DNA from 2 places in the Staphylococcus condimenti genome. Region 2 is predicted to be linked to the other one. Evidence: riboswitches for the same ligand, from Rfam matches in the RefSeq annotation. Region 2 holds a riboswitch; the other holds the start of a gene.

The links. A riboswitch is a leader RNA that binds a small molecule or an ion and turns the genes downstream of it on or off. The one in region 2 is predicted to bind lysine.
Region 1: linked by a shared signal. The riboswitch ahead of A4G25_RS02295 (aspartate kinase) and the one ahead of A4G25_RS01060 (amino acid permease) in region 2 are both predicted to bind lysine.

What each region holds. Positions count from the first base shown of each region.
Region 1 covers NZ_CP015114.1:433,286-440,924, forward strand. Annotated here, with positions in the region: gene A4G25_RS02265 (alanine racemase) at 1-411, opposite strand, end outside; gene A4G25_RS02270 (M20 metallopeptidase family protein) at 414-1,571, opposite strand; gene dapD (2,3,4,5-tetrahydropyridine-2,6-dicarboxylate N-acetyltransferase) at 1,687-2,406, opposite strand; gene dapB (4-hydroxy-tetrahydrodipicolinate reductase) at 2,429-3,157, opposite strand; gene dapA (4-hydroxy-tetrahydrodipicolinate synthase) at 3,157-4,041, opposite strand; gene A4G25_RS02290 (aspartate-semialdehyde dehydrogenase) at 4,044-5,033, opposite strand; gene A4G25_RS02295 (aspartate kinase) at 5,118-6,320, opposite strand; lysine riboswitch at 6,406-6,582, opposite strand; gene A4G25_RS02300 (ABC-F family ATP-binding cassette domain-containing protein) at 6,840-7,639, opposite strand, start outside.
Region 2 covers NZ_CP015114.1:194,582-202,220, reverse strand. Annotated here, with positions in the region: gene tig (trigger factor) at 1-446, opposite strand, end outside; gene A4G25_RS01085 (hypothetical protein) at 611-1,549, opposite strand; gene A4G25_RS01080 (NUDIX domain-containing protein) at 1,565-2,176, opposite strand; gene rplT (50S ribosomal protein L20) at 2,323-2,679, opposite strand; gene rpmI (50S ribosomal protein L35) at 2,787-2,987, opposite strand; gene infC (translation initiation factor IF-3) at 3,018-3,545, opposite strand; ribosomal protein L20 leader region at 3,568-3,707, opposite strand; gene A4G25_RS01060 (amino acid permease) at 3,765-5,252, opposite strand; lysine riboswitch at 5,346-5,520, opposite strand; gene thrS (threonine--tRNA ligase) at 5,579-7,522, opposite strand.

The DNA.
Region 1 (7,639 bases), 240 kb from region 2:
ATCTTGAAGTACTTCTTTAAATTCATCTAAATTTCGCAACCCAGAACGATGTAAAAGATTTTCAAATTCTAAATGTACATGAATACCTTTCAAATCTTCTTTATATTTATTATAGAAATTCAAAGAGGGGAGGGTCATATGAATTTCATTATTGCGCACTGTATCGAAATCATATACAGCATTCATTAAAAAGATAGTTGCTTTAGGCGCTATTTTTCTGATTCTAACTGCTTCTTTCAATGAAGTTGTGCTAAACGTATCAATACCAGCTTCTTGAAATGCTTTTACAGAAAATTCCAATCCATAGTTATAAGCATTGTTTTTAACAACTGCCATTAAATTTTGATTTGCTTTTACTTGTTTTGCATTATCAATAAATTTCTTTCTATCAACTGACCAAACTGCTGTCATATTTAACCCTCCTGACCATACTGAAACAATAAGTTCTCATAATAATCGGCAATACGAATAAGTTGGCTTTCATCGAAATTAAGTTTAGGTGTATGTAAACCATGAACCCAATCTTTTTCTTCATTTCGAATACCTACGAATGCGAAGTAACTTGGTGCAATTTGACTATAGAAACTAAAATCTTCACCAAATAAATAAGGCTTATCTAATTCCACCACTTCAAAATCTGCTTTATGCAATGCGTTTACAACTTGATCATGTAATTTTGGATCATTATAAGTAGGGGGATATCCTTCTTCAAACTTCACTTCACAATTAACGCCAAACAATAGTTGAACACTCTGTGCAATTTTAGTCATTTGATCTTTTACAATTTGTAAATCTTCAGTATCATACGTACGTATTGTACCTTCTAAGTAACCGTGGCTAGGGACTGTATTAATAGCTTCTCCAGCTTCAAATCGTCCAATATGCACAATGTTATATTGCAATCCATTAAGGTGGTATTGTTGAATTGTACTAACTTGATTTAATACATGCTGCAATCCTTCACCACAAGAAAGTCCTTGTTCTTTATTAGCTACATGACTTGATTGACCCTCTAGGAAAAATCTATATTCAGTAGCGCTTGCAGTGATTTCCTCATTAAGTATTGTAACTGTTCCTTCATCATTGAAAGGCATCACATGTATACCGAAAATGGCTTCAATAGGGTATTGCTCAAATGCGCCAGCTTTTATGAGGTGATTTGCACCACCGCCTGTTTCTTCTGCAGGTTGGAATATAAAAACAACATTATGAGGTAGCTCTCCTTTATCAGCCAATGATTTGCAACGTTTAACAAATAAAAGCAGAGCAGTCGTATGACCATCATGGCCGCAAGCATGCATGACGTTATCTTTACTACTTCTGAAATCAATTTCATTTTCTTCATGTATAGGTAGGGCGTCAATATCAGCTCTATAAGCGATAGTATGCTGGCTGTTTCCTTCTAAATAAGCAATTGCTCCTGTTTCTAATGGACGAGTATAAGGAACTCCGAGGGCTTCCAAAAATTCTATAATGTGTGCTGTAGTTTCAAACTCTTGAAAACTTAATTCGGGATTTTGATGTAAATGGCGACGATGTTCAATAACAAATTCTAATTCACTTTGAGTCATAATATCCTTCCTTTATTCACTATAATATGTATAAAAGGCGTATGTGCTACTCTATACAACGCACACAATACGCCTTTTTAATTAATCATAAAATTATATAAGTGTGATAAATCACTTAGTCATTCAACTTACGTAATGCTGAAACAATTTCACGTTTAGAGTCTTCAACTTCAGAAGTTTGTTTAATTACTTTTGCAGGTGTACCTGCAACTACAGCACCGGCAGGTACATCTTGGGTTACAATTGCACCTGCAGCTACAATTGAGCCTTCTCCAACTCTAACACCTTCAAGAATAACTGCATTAGCACCAATTAATACATTATCTTCAATGATAACAGGAGAGGCACTTGGCGGTTCAATTACGCCAGCTAACACTGCACCTGCGCCAACGTGGACATTTTTACCAGTAGTGGCACGTCCACCTAAAGTAGCATTCATATCAATCATTGTGCCTTCTCCAACAACAGCACCAATATTGATTGTAGCACCCATCATAACTACAGCACCATCTTCGATTACAGCATGTTCTCTGATAAATGCACCTGGTTCAATACGTGCATTTGTATTACGTAAATCTTTTAATGGAATAGCTGAATTACGACGATCCATTTCAATTTCTACTTCTTCAATATAGTTTTTATTGTCATTATAGAAATCTTCCCAATCAGAAGCTTCACAGAAAATCACTTTTGAATTTTCGCTTCCAAAAACTTTGAAATTGTCAGGGAAGGTAACTTGTCCTAATACACCATTTACATATACTTTAAGCGGTGTTGATTTCTTTGCATTACTAATATATTGAATAATTTCCTCAGCTGAAAAATCTTTAACCATTTAAATTCCATCTCCTCTGTTATTAATTATTAATGTTATCAAATGTATAATACCCTTTAGGTTTTGCAACCAATCGTTCCGCAGCTTTTAAAGCACCATTTGCAAAGATATCTTTGGATTGAGCACGGTGTGTTAATTCAATCGTTTCGTCAACGCCTGCAAATAACACATCATGTTCACCCACAATAGTGCCGCCGCGAATCGCACTGATTCCGATATCATCAGGTTGTCTTTTTTCATTTTTTTCATGTCTATCATATACAGGATTTACATTATCCTTTAATTCTTTAATGACATCATACAATTTAACAAGCGTACCACTTGGTGCATCTACCTTTTTGTTATGATGCGCTTCGATTAATTCGATATCATATCCTTCTAAAAGAGGAACTGCTACTTCTAATAATTTTGTCAGAACATGAATGCCGTAACTCATATTAGCACTGAAGAAAACAGGCATTTTATGACTTAATGATTCAAGTTTTTCAGTAATTTTTTCTTTTTCGCCTGTAGTAGCAACTACAAGCGGCAATTCAAAGTCTTCATCAAGAAGTGGCAACAATAATTCTGGGTTTGAAAAATCAATCGCAACATCTGCTGATTCAGCTTCACTAATATGGGCAAAAGCTGGATAAGGGTAGTCGTTATCTCTGTCAGGAACAATAATTCCTACTATTTCATGTCCTTGTTCTTCAGCAAGACGCGCTACACGTTGGTTCATTGCACCATATCCGATTAACAAAATCTTCATTATAGTTCACCTGCTTTATATTTTGCATACGCTTCTTCTAATTGTTTACGATCAGATGATTCTAATGTGACTAGCGGTAGACGTACTTCATAATTCCCAAATCCTTCAACTGCAGTAAGTGCTTTAATCGGAATAGGATTCACGTCTACAGATAATGCATTCAATAATCTGCTGATTGGTTCAAAGTCTTTATCAATTGCTTCTCCACGTTTTGCTTTTTCATATAGCACTTGGAAATCTCCAGGTATCGCATTCGCAACAACTGAAATTACGCCGTTTCCGCCTTCAGCAAAATAACGTACAACATTATCATCATTACCGCTATACAATGAAAACTCTGATAAATCTAAACGCTCTTTCAATTTATTATGGTAATCAAAGTCATTTGTTGCATCTTTGATTGCTACAATAAATGGATTTTTAGCCAATTCAACCATTGTATCTACATCAATTGTCATATTAGTACGAGAAGGTACGTTATAAAGGATAACTGGTAAACCTACCGCATCTGCGATTGTAGTAAAATGAGCGATCAAACCGCGTTGACTCGTTTTATTATAATATGGTGTAATAAGCATAATTGCATCTGCACCGATTTCTTTTGCTCGTAATGATGCTTCTAATGATTTTTTAGTAGCATTCGTACCTGTACCTGCAATTACAGGAACACGTCCATCAACTTGTTTTACAACAGCTTTTAGTACTTCATCTTTTTCTTCATCGGATAATGTAGGATTTTCAGCTGTAGTACCATTTACAATTATAGATTGAATATTATTATCCAATAAATAATCAACATGTTTTTCAAGTGCTTCGTAATCAATTTCATTATTAGTGAATGGGGTAGTTAAAGCTACTCCAACTCCTTCAAATAAACGACTCATAATTAAGAAACTCCTTTCAATGATAAAACTTGTTCTAGAATTTGAACGGTATTCAATGCTGCACCTTTTAATAAATTGTCTGAAGTTACCCAAATATGGAATGTGTTATCTAATGAATCATCTTTACGGATACGACCAACGAATACTTCGTCTTTACCTGTAGAATTAATCGCTAATGGATACTCATTGTTTTCAGGATTATCTACAAGCACAACACGGTCATCTTTTTCAAATAACTCTTGGATTTCTTTAACAGTGGCAGGTTTGTCTAAAGTTACATCCATTTCAACACTATGACTATCTTGAACTGGTACACGTACACATGTAGCAGTTACTTTTAGTTCTGGTAAATTTAAAATTTTACGTGTTTCATCAATCATTTTTTGTTCTTCTTTTGTATATCCGTTTTCTAAGAAAACATCAATATGAGGAAGGACATTATTATAAATAGGGTGAGGGTAAGCTTTAGGCGCTTCACCTTTTTCACCATTTAATAAATCTTCTCTACCTGCTACACCAGAACCTGATACAGCTTGATATGTTGTATAAGCTACACGTTTTAATCCGAATTGATCTTCTAGTGGTTTTAATGGAACTACAGATTGAATTGTTGAACAGTTAGGATTAGCAATGATACCGCGTGTAAACTTCGGTTCATTTACTTCAGGAACAACTAAATCAATATCATCATGCATTCTCCATTGGCTAGAATTATCAATAACAATAGCACCTGCTTCTTCAAAAATAGGGGAGAAGTGTGCGCTTGTTCCGCCACCAGCACTCATTAATACATAATCAAAATGTTCGCTTGCCGCTTCATCTGTTAATTCTTGAACTGTATATGTTTCTCCTTGGAATTCAACTTTAGTGCCTGCAGATCTTGGTGATGAAAATAATACAAGTTCATCAAACGGGATATTTTTACGATCTACTGTTTCTAACATTTTTCTTCCTACTAAACCTGTTGCACCTACGATTGCTAATTTTGCCATATTTACTTCACTCCATTTTATTATTTAAAGGTGGAAAAGTTTTGCTTCCACTGTAATTTCTGAGTTGCTATAGAACGGATAAATTTAAATATCAAAAGTTTGATACAATTCTTCAACAGCACGTTCGCCATTTTTAGCATCAATAACATAAGAAATACTGATTTCTGATGTCGTCGTTTGATAAAAAGGAACGCCTGCATTAATAAGACTTATAAATGCTTTTGAAGCTACGCCAGACATATCTCTCATACCAGAACCGATTAAAGAAATTTTTGCATATTCATCATTTAATTTATAATCTAAAGCTTTATAACTTTCTGACAATTTTTCTAAAATACCTTTAATTTGTGTTAAGTCAGTATCTTTAATAGAGAAAGAAAGCTGCAGCCCATCTAGATTGACGATTTGAGAAATCATATCAACATTTACTTGTCCTTCTTCTAATTCTGAAAATAAATCTGTCATTAATTGGTTATCTGAAAGAGGATAGCTGATTGTAACGTGCATCATATGTGTATCTAATGCAACACCGGTTACTGCTTTCTTTTCTAAAATTTCTGTTTGTGACATAATCCACGTTCCTTTCACATTTGATAATGTTCTTCCTAAATACAATGGAATGTTGTAATTATTTGCTAACTCTACACTGCGAGTTTCTAATACACCTGCACCTAATGCGCTCATTTCCATCATTTCTTCATAAGAAACAACGCTGAGTCGTTTTGCATCTTTATAGACACGCGGGTCTGTTGCATAAACACCATCAACATCAGTATAGATTTCACAAGGTGTATTGTTTGCGGCCGCTAAGGCTACAGCAGTTGTATCGGATCCGCCGCGTCCTAATGTTGTAATTTCAAACTCATCATTAATACCTTGGAATCCTGCTACAACTAAAACGTCATTTTTTTCAAAAGCTTTATCAAATGTTTCAGGATTGATTTCAGCGATTCTACTTTTCAAATGATGACCTACTGTTTTAATTCCGGCTTGATAACCTGTCATTGCTTTTGCATTGACCCCAATGTCATTTAAAATCATCGACAGATATGAAACTGTTTGCTGCTCACCAGTTGTAAGTAATAGGGCAAGTTCTTGTTGTTTTGGTTCAGCTGTTAATGCAGCAACATTTTCCATGAGTTGATCAGTTGTTTTCCCCATAGCGCTGACCACTACAATTAATTGTTCGTCATTCTCTATTCTATTTTTCAGCATTTCAGCAATATTTCTAATTTTCGTAAAATCACTGACCGACGAACCGCCGAATTTTAAAACACTTCTCTTCATTTCTTAAATGTCCTCCTCGAAAATAGGGGAGAATCACATATATAAAAAAGCAAGTCCGGAATGCGAACTTGCTCGTAGTTTTATATACAAGTGATGCACTCCATTATTTGGTAATAATGACAGACTTTTAGCTCTTAACCTGAAAGTCCAATAACCATAACTCGCCTTTATGATTACTTCGGCATCTCACCCTTTCTTTGCCGACTGTAAGCAGACAGTTAATACGACAAATACTTATGATTGATGCGCCTCATCAAAATAGTTATTCAATTAGTATGTCTCACATTATACATAGTTAGATTTAAGATGTAAACCAGAAATTTAAGATTTTTAAAAATTTACTGAAAAAAACCTCAATTCTGAATCCTATTTACTAAATATGTGTAAATACTACAAAAGTAGGGCGTATATACATTTCGCATTCATCCTTACCTTGCTAAAAACATTATAACCTAAATCAAAACATTAAAACATAGAAAAAAGGTTGGAATTAAATCCCAACCTTTATCAATGAATAAATTAACTTAACACACCAGTTTCTTTAAGATATTCTTCATAACTGATTTCTTTAGAAACAGCACCTTTTGGATTAAGATCAATCACTCGATTTGCGATTGTATTAATAAATTCAAAGTCATGAGACGTGAAAATAATTGAACCTTTAAATGATTTTAATCCATCATTCACTGCAGTAATACTTTCTAAGTCTAAGTGGTTTGTAGGTTCATCCATTAAAAGTACATTAGCACTTGAAAGCATCATTTTACTTAACATACAACGTACTTTTTCGCCCCCAGATAACACACTAGCTTTTTTCTTAACTTCTTCGCCGCTAAATAGCATACGTCCTAAGAAGCCGCGTAAGAATGTTTCAGTTTGCTCATCTTCAGGAGCATATTGGCGTAACCAATCAACTAATGTCATATCAACACCATCAAAATAAGCTGAGTTATCTTTAGGGAAATATGTTTGTGAAGTCGTTACACCCCATTTAACTGTACCTTCGTCCGGTTCCATTTCACCAGCTAAAATTTTCAATAATGTTGTTTTAGCGATTTCGCTATCACCGACTAAAACTGCTTTATCATTAGGATCCATTGTAAATGAAATATTGTCGAGTACTTTTTCGCCATCAATTGTTTTAGAAACATTTTCAACGAATAATAAATCATTACCAATTTCACGTTCTGGTGTAAATTTAACAAATGGATAACGACGTGAAGAAGGTTGAATATCGTCTAATTCAATTTTTTCTAATTGTTTCTTACGGCTTGTTGCTTGTTTAGATTTAGATGCGTTAGCAGAGAAACGTGCAACGA
Region 2 (7,639 bases):
AAATGACCCAAACTGTGGTCAATTGCTTCTTGTAATTCTTCGTCAGTTAAATCAGCATTTTGTTTTTCGATTTCAAGACCTTTGTATTCACCAAGTTTTACTTCAGGTTGAACAGTTACAGTTGCATCGAATTTTAAATCTTTACCTTTTTCGATTTGATTTACTTCGATTTCTGGTTGATCAACTGGTTTAATACCTGTTTCTTCGATAGCTTCGCCATAAGCTTCAGGAAGCAAGATGTCTACTGCATCTTGGTATAAAGCTTCTACGCCAAAACGTTGTTCGAAAATTTGACGAGGTACTTTCCCTTTACGGAAACCAGGAATGTTGACTTGTTTTACTACTTTCTTGAATGCTTGATCAATTGCTTGATCTACTTTTTTAGCTGGAACAGTAACTGATAATACGCCTTGGTTACCTTCCTTTTTTTCCCATGTTGCTGTCATGTATAAAAACCTCCATGATAATCCTATTTTAATTTTTCAACTTCATCATTATAGCATACGTATAATACGGTTACAAACGTTGTGATTAGCGTGTTTAACCATGATTACACACAAAATGGATAAAGTGACTATTGCTCTACAATATTTATCAATTACCCTATTTTTTATTTAATATTCTCTTGTACTTTCTCAATCCAATTATTTACTTCTTCATTAATGTTTTCAGTTTCAACGAATTTTAAATTCAACATTTTTTCAATATATACATAAAAACTGTTGACCCAATCCTTTATAGAAGCAACATTTTCTATTTCTAATGGATATAATGCAATTGAAAAGTTTTGGAGCATTTGCGCGATTTCACTGCGTAATTGGTCTCCATAGTTACTTTCAAACCTTTCCATTACATTAGGAATTACTTGTTGTGTAAAAGCTGCATATTCAAGTCCCGGCAATTGGTCAGGTCTGACATTAAATTCAACATCATATTTTGTAAACTGAATTTCATTATTATATTGACCTTTTTTCAAATACTCTAAGATAATCGTTTGAACATTTGAGTGGTATTGCTGTGAGGATAATAAGTCAGCAAATGTATCTGTAAACCCATATTGTCCTTCATGCATCAAATCAAAAATCAAATATAACTGTTGGTCTATCTTTAAGTTTGAAAAATCTTTCATTCTTGCAATATAACGTTTTTTATTTTCATTTAGCTGCATCTGAGCATCTTCTTTAATAGGAAACAATTGCATGCGTATATTATGATCTTTAACTTGATCAATGATTTGATTAAATACTTCTACACACTCAAAATATTGTCCTAAGCCATGTAAACTCGTCATATAATAAACCATTAATCTATCATAAGCATCATAACCTTGTTTCAATAATATGATTGCTTCTTCACGTAATTCTAAATATTGTTCCATTCGCAACAACATTTCACATTTCAGTAAAGCAAGTTCAGTTGTTAATTCAAACTCTCTTTCATAATTCATGAAAGCATCATACATTTGTTCATATTTTTCTTGTTCGAAAAAAGTTTTAATATCTTTGATTAACTTTTCATTGTTTTGCGGAAACGGAATGATATCTGACATTGATTACACCTGCTTTTAATTAAATGCTTTCAGTATTAAGGCACTCCATGTTTCAAAGTCATCATAGTTTTCAATACGTCCTTGGTGCATCCAGTTGATTTTAAGTGTATCTGTTTCTTTAACTTCTACATTTTCAGTATCAACACGAATTTTAAATACGATACCTAAATGCACCTCACCTACTTCATTCGTATCATCGTTGATAAACCCTAAATATTCCATATTTTGAGTTTTACTTGAACTTAGTCCGATTTCTTCTTCTAATTCTCTTTGTGCATTTACTCGTAATACTTCATTGACATTTTGTGCATCTAATACATCATTCATGTGTCCACCGACACCGATAGAAGATTGTCCGTGCAAACGCTCTTCACCGCCGCCTGAAAGACGTTCATATACTAATGTTTCTCCTTTTTCGTTTTCTAAGAGGCAATAAGAAATGAGTTGTTTAAATGCTGGATCTTCTTCCATATCCCCTCGACGTTTAACTTCATACTGATCGAGTGTATCAAAGATCTTTTCACCCACCGGATCATTTTTAGATAAAAATCCATTAAATGCATTTTTCTCATGATTAAAAACAATTTCTCTTGGAACTACAATAATTTTTTCATCAAATTTAGACATCAGTTTCTCCTTTATTCTTTTGTTATGTACTTGCTTGTATTTTATCAAAGATTTGAAAATACAGTAAAGACGAAGTCATTGTCTTCAAATAAAAAACACTCAACCATCGAATTTCTATCAATGATTGAGTGTTTTTTAAGATAAGCTTATTTTAAAGCAGCTTTTGCTTTTTCTACTAATTCACCGAAAGCTTTGTCATCTGAAATAGCGATTTCAGAAAGCATTTTACGGTTGATATCGATATCAGCTTGTTTCAAGCCGTTCATCAATTTAGAGTAACTCATACCGTGGTTACGAGCTGCTGCATTGATACGTGTAATCCATAATTTACGGAAATCACGTTTTCTTTGACGACGGTCACGGAATGCATATTGACCTGATTTCATTACTTGTTGTTTTGCTGTTTTATATAAAGTACGTTTTGCGCCGAAGTAACCTTTTGCTAATTTGATTACTTTTTTACGACGTGCTCTTGTTACTGTTCCACCTTTAACACGTGGCATATTGAATTCCTCCTTGGTTATGTTAATAACACTTATATTTTAATTAATTATGACGAAAGCAACCTTTATTGAAAAAGCTGTTGCTTTTTTATTTCTGAATTACTCAATTATTTTTTGTAAGCTAATAATTGTTTTACACGTTTCATATCACTTTTAGAAACTAAGCTAGCTTTACGTAATTTACGTTTTTGTTTAGTGCTTTTGTTAGCAAATAAGTGAGATGTGAAAGCTCTTGAACGTTTTAATTTACCAGAAGCAGTTCTTTTAACACGTTTAGCTGCTCCGCGGTGTGTTTTCATTTTAGGCATAATGAAATTCCTCCTGTAAAATTATAAAAATTATTTTTCTGCTATTGGTGCAAGCATGATAAACATTTGACGACCTTCCATTTTAGGACGTTGTTCAACTGTAGCGATATCTTTACATTCATCAGCAAATTTCTCTAATACACGTTGACCAATTTCCTTGTGTGTAATGGCACGTCCACGGAAACGAATTGAAACTTTACATTTATCGCCTTTGTTTAAGAATTTACGTCCGTTTTTCAACTTAGTTTGGAAATCATGTTCCTCAATAGTTGGGCTGAGACGAATTTCTTTAACATTGATAACTTTTTGTTTCTTTTTCATTTCTTTTTCTTTTTTCTGTTGCTCGAATTTATATTTGCCGTAGTCCATAATACGAGCAACAGGAGGTTTAGCATTTGGTGCGACAACTACTAAATCTAAACCTACACGTTCAGCCATTTCTAATGCTTCACGTTTTTGTTTTACACCGATTTGTTCACCGTCTTGACCAATGACACGAATTTCTCTTGCGCGAATTCTTTCGTTAACTTGCGTTTGATCCTTTGCTATGGTTAACACCTCCGTTATATTTACGAAATATTCCAAGTAAAAAGAGCGGACACAGAAGTGCCCGCTCTTTCTCCATTACTCAACATGATAAGATTACCACGTTGTATTGGACCTGCCAACAGCTTTGATGCGTCGCTACAGGTGAGAAGCGGGAAGCTTCTACTTGGTTCGTTTCGTATTCAACGTATATAATCATATCAACTTAGAATTATAAAGTCAATCATTTTTTTATTTAAATTGGCTCATGTCCACATCTTGACGTAAATCTACATCTTTTAAAGGGATTTTTTTAGTTCTATATCTTAATTTATGATAGATAAAGAATGCTAAGAATACTGGAATTCCCATATAAGTGATGAGGAAACGATTAAAATCAAAGTTACCAGTTTTGATGAAATCTACATCTTGCCCAATAATTACAATCACACATAAAACACCAGCAAAAATCGGTCCGAACGGGAACCATTTTGCTTTATATTTCAATTCATGTTTATTATAGTTCTGAACTTTAAACGCACGTCTGAATCTATAATGACTGATTGCGATACCGACCCAAGCTATAAATCCAGTCATACCACTTGCTGCTACAATATATTCATAAGCGCCTCCGCTTAATTTTTGTAATAAGAATATAGCAACCACAACAATACCTGTTGCTAATAATGCAATAAACGGCACACCGCTTTTAGAAGTTTTTCCAAATACATCTGAAGCTAATTTATCTTTACTCATAGAATAAAGCATTCTTGTTGATGCATACATACCAGAGTTACCAGCTGATAATACTGATGTTAAGATAACAGCATTCATAAATGAAGCAGCAAAAGCTAAACCAGCATTTTTAAATACCAATGTAAATGGTGAAGTCGCAATATCATCACCACCACCCATTAAAGCTGGGCTTGTGTAAGGTATAATCATACCAATTACAAAGATAGCTAAGATATAAAACAGTAAAATTCTCCAGAATACTTGTTTAATAGCTTTCGGCACAGCGCGTTCAGGATTTTCAGATTCCCCTGCTGTAATACCAATCAATTCAGTACCTTGGAATGAGAACCCTGCAATTAAGAATACACCGAGTATTGAAAGTAAACTTCCTCCGAGACTTCCGCCAAGGATCGGACCTTCACCTGAATTAAATGTTTCAAATCCGATAAATTTACCGCCCATGATACCTAAAATAGTTAAGATACCAATAATAATAAATACAATAACTGTTACTACTTTAATTAACGCAAACCAATACTCACTTTCGCCGTAAACGCGAACTGATAAAGAGTTAAGCGCAAATATAATTAATAAGAATAAAATACTCCAACCCCATGCGGGCATACTTTTCATTGGTGACCAATATTGAATAACTTGTGCAGCAATTGTTACATCAGCTGCTACTGTAATAACCCAGTTAAACCAATAATTCCACCCTAAGGCAAACCCAAGTGATGGGTCGACAAATCGTGTTGCATACGTACTAAATGAACCTGAAACAGGTAAATACGTAGCCATTTCTCCTAATGAAGTCATTAAGAAGAATACCATTACACCAATAATCGCATATGCCAACAGTGCTCCTAGTGGTCCTGCATCATGAATTGCTCCGCCAGAAGTAACGAACAAACCTGTTCCGATACATCCGCCTATCGCAATCATGGAAATATGACGATCTTTCAGGCCTCTTTGGATGCCTGCATCTTGACTGCTTTTGTTTTCCATAAACGTATCCTTTCTTAGGATTAGAGGCTTGCAATTAAATAAAAAACAATGGTTGCAAATTCTAAGATATGCAACCATTGTTCGACTTTATAAATATACGGTAGCACATCACATTTTGTGACAGTCCAGCTCCTATTCGGAAACTGTCCCAATATACAATAGTTATGGTTATTATATATTTCGGCATCTTTGCCTTTGACTCATTCAACATTCGCTCCATATAGCTTCTGACAAGTTAATCATCAAAGATGCAACCTCTAACACTTTTTTTAATATTTATTCAACTACATTGTAATATACCTTAAACAATCATTTATTTCAAGGTCTTAATTTTGTCTTTGTTTTTTTAAACGAATTTCATCTACTAAATTCCAGATAAACTCATCTTTTTCTACAGTTTCTTGATCTTTTGAACCATATTTTCTTACATTAACTTCATTATTTTCAATCTCTTTATCACCAATTACAAGTTGGTAAGGAATTTTGTGCATTTGTGCTTCACGGATTTTGTAACCCATTTTTTCATTACGATCATCAATTTCAACACGTACACCTTGAGATTTCAATTCATCTTGAATTTGTCTTGCATAGTCATAATGCAAATCAACATTTACAGGGATGATTTCAACTTGTTTTGGCGCCAACCAAGTTGGGAAAGCACCTTTTGTTTCTTCAGTTAAGAATGCTACAAAACGTTCCATAGTAGAAACTACACCACGGTGAATAACTACAGGACGGTGTTCCTCTCCATCTTTTCCGATATAAGCCAAATCAAATCTTTCAGGTAATAAGAAATCAAGTTGTGCAGTTGATAAAGTTTCTTCTTTACCCATTGCAGTTTTAACTTGCACATCAAGTTTCGGGCCGTAGAAAGCTGCTTCGCCAATTGCTTCTTCATATGGTAAGCCCATTTCATCAACCGCTTCTTTTAACATTGATTCTGCTCTTTCCCACATTTCATCATCGTCAAAGTATTTTTCTTTATCTTCAGGATCACGATAACTTAATCGGAAGCTGTAATTTTCAAAACCAAAGTCTTCATATACATCAAGAATCAATTCAACAACACGTTTGAATTCTTCTTTGATTTGGTCTGGTCTTACAAAGATATGAGAATCATTTAAAGTCATACCGCGAACACGTTGAAGTCCAGACACAGCACCACTTGCTTCATAACGATGCATTGTACCTAATTCAGCAATACGAATAGGCAATTCTCTGTAAGAATGCGGTTTGTTTTTATAAATCATCATATGATGCGGACAGTTCATTGGTCTAAGTACCATTTCTTCTGTTTCATCTAACTTCATCGGCGGGAACATGTCGTCTTGATAATGATCCCAGTGTCCAGATGTTTTATAAAGTTCTACATTTGCCATAACAGGAGTATAAACATGGTCATAACCAAGTGCTACTTCTTTATCAACGATATAACGTTCAATTTCACGACGAATTGTAGCACCGTTCGGCAACCATAATGGTAACCCTGCACCTACAAGCTGGCTGTTCATAAACAAGTCTAATTCTTTACCGATTTTACGGTGGTCACGTTCTTTACGTTCTTCTAACATTTTTAAGTGTGCTTTCAAATCTTTTTTATCGAAGAAAGCAGTACCATAAATACGTTGAAGCATTTTATTATTACTGTCGCCTCTCCAATAAGCGCCTGCAGTTGATAATAATTTGAATTCTTTAATTTTAGAAGTTGACGGGACATGCACTCCGCGACATAAATCAGTAAATTCACCTTGTGAATATAATGTCACTGACTCATCTTCAGGAATCGCATCGATTAATTCTAATTTATAAGGATCATCTTTAAAGAATTCTTTTGCTTCTTCACGACTCACTACTTTGCGTTCAATTTTATAATTTTCATTCACAATTTGTTTCATTGTTTTTTCGATTTCAGGGAAGTCATCAGAAGAAATTTTAACATCTGTATCAAAGTCATAATAGAAGCCGCCATCAATAACTGGTCCAACTCCGAATTTAACATCTCCATACAAACGTTTTAATGCTTGTGCCATTAAATGAGCAGTAGAATGACGTAAAACTTCTAACGCTTCATCACTGCCAGGTGTCACAATTTCAATTGAGCCATCTTCTTCTAATGGTCGAGTTAAATCCACCATTTTATCATTGAATTTACCAGCTACAGCTTTTTTACGAAGTCCTGGGCTGATTGATTGAGCAATTTCCTCAGTAGTAATTCCTTTGTCAAACTCTGTACTGTTTCCGTCTGGGAAAGTAATATTGATTTTATCCATTCATAAACGCCTCCAATATATAATCCTCTACGTAAAAACAAAAAAACCTCCTCCCTAATAAAGGGACGAGGTTATCGCGATACCACCCTAGTTCAGACAAATACATGATTCCCGCAT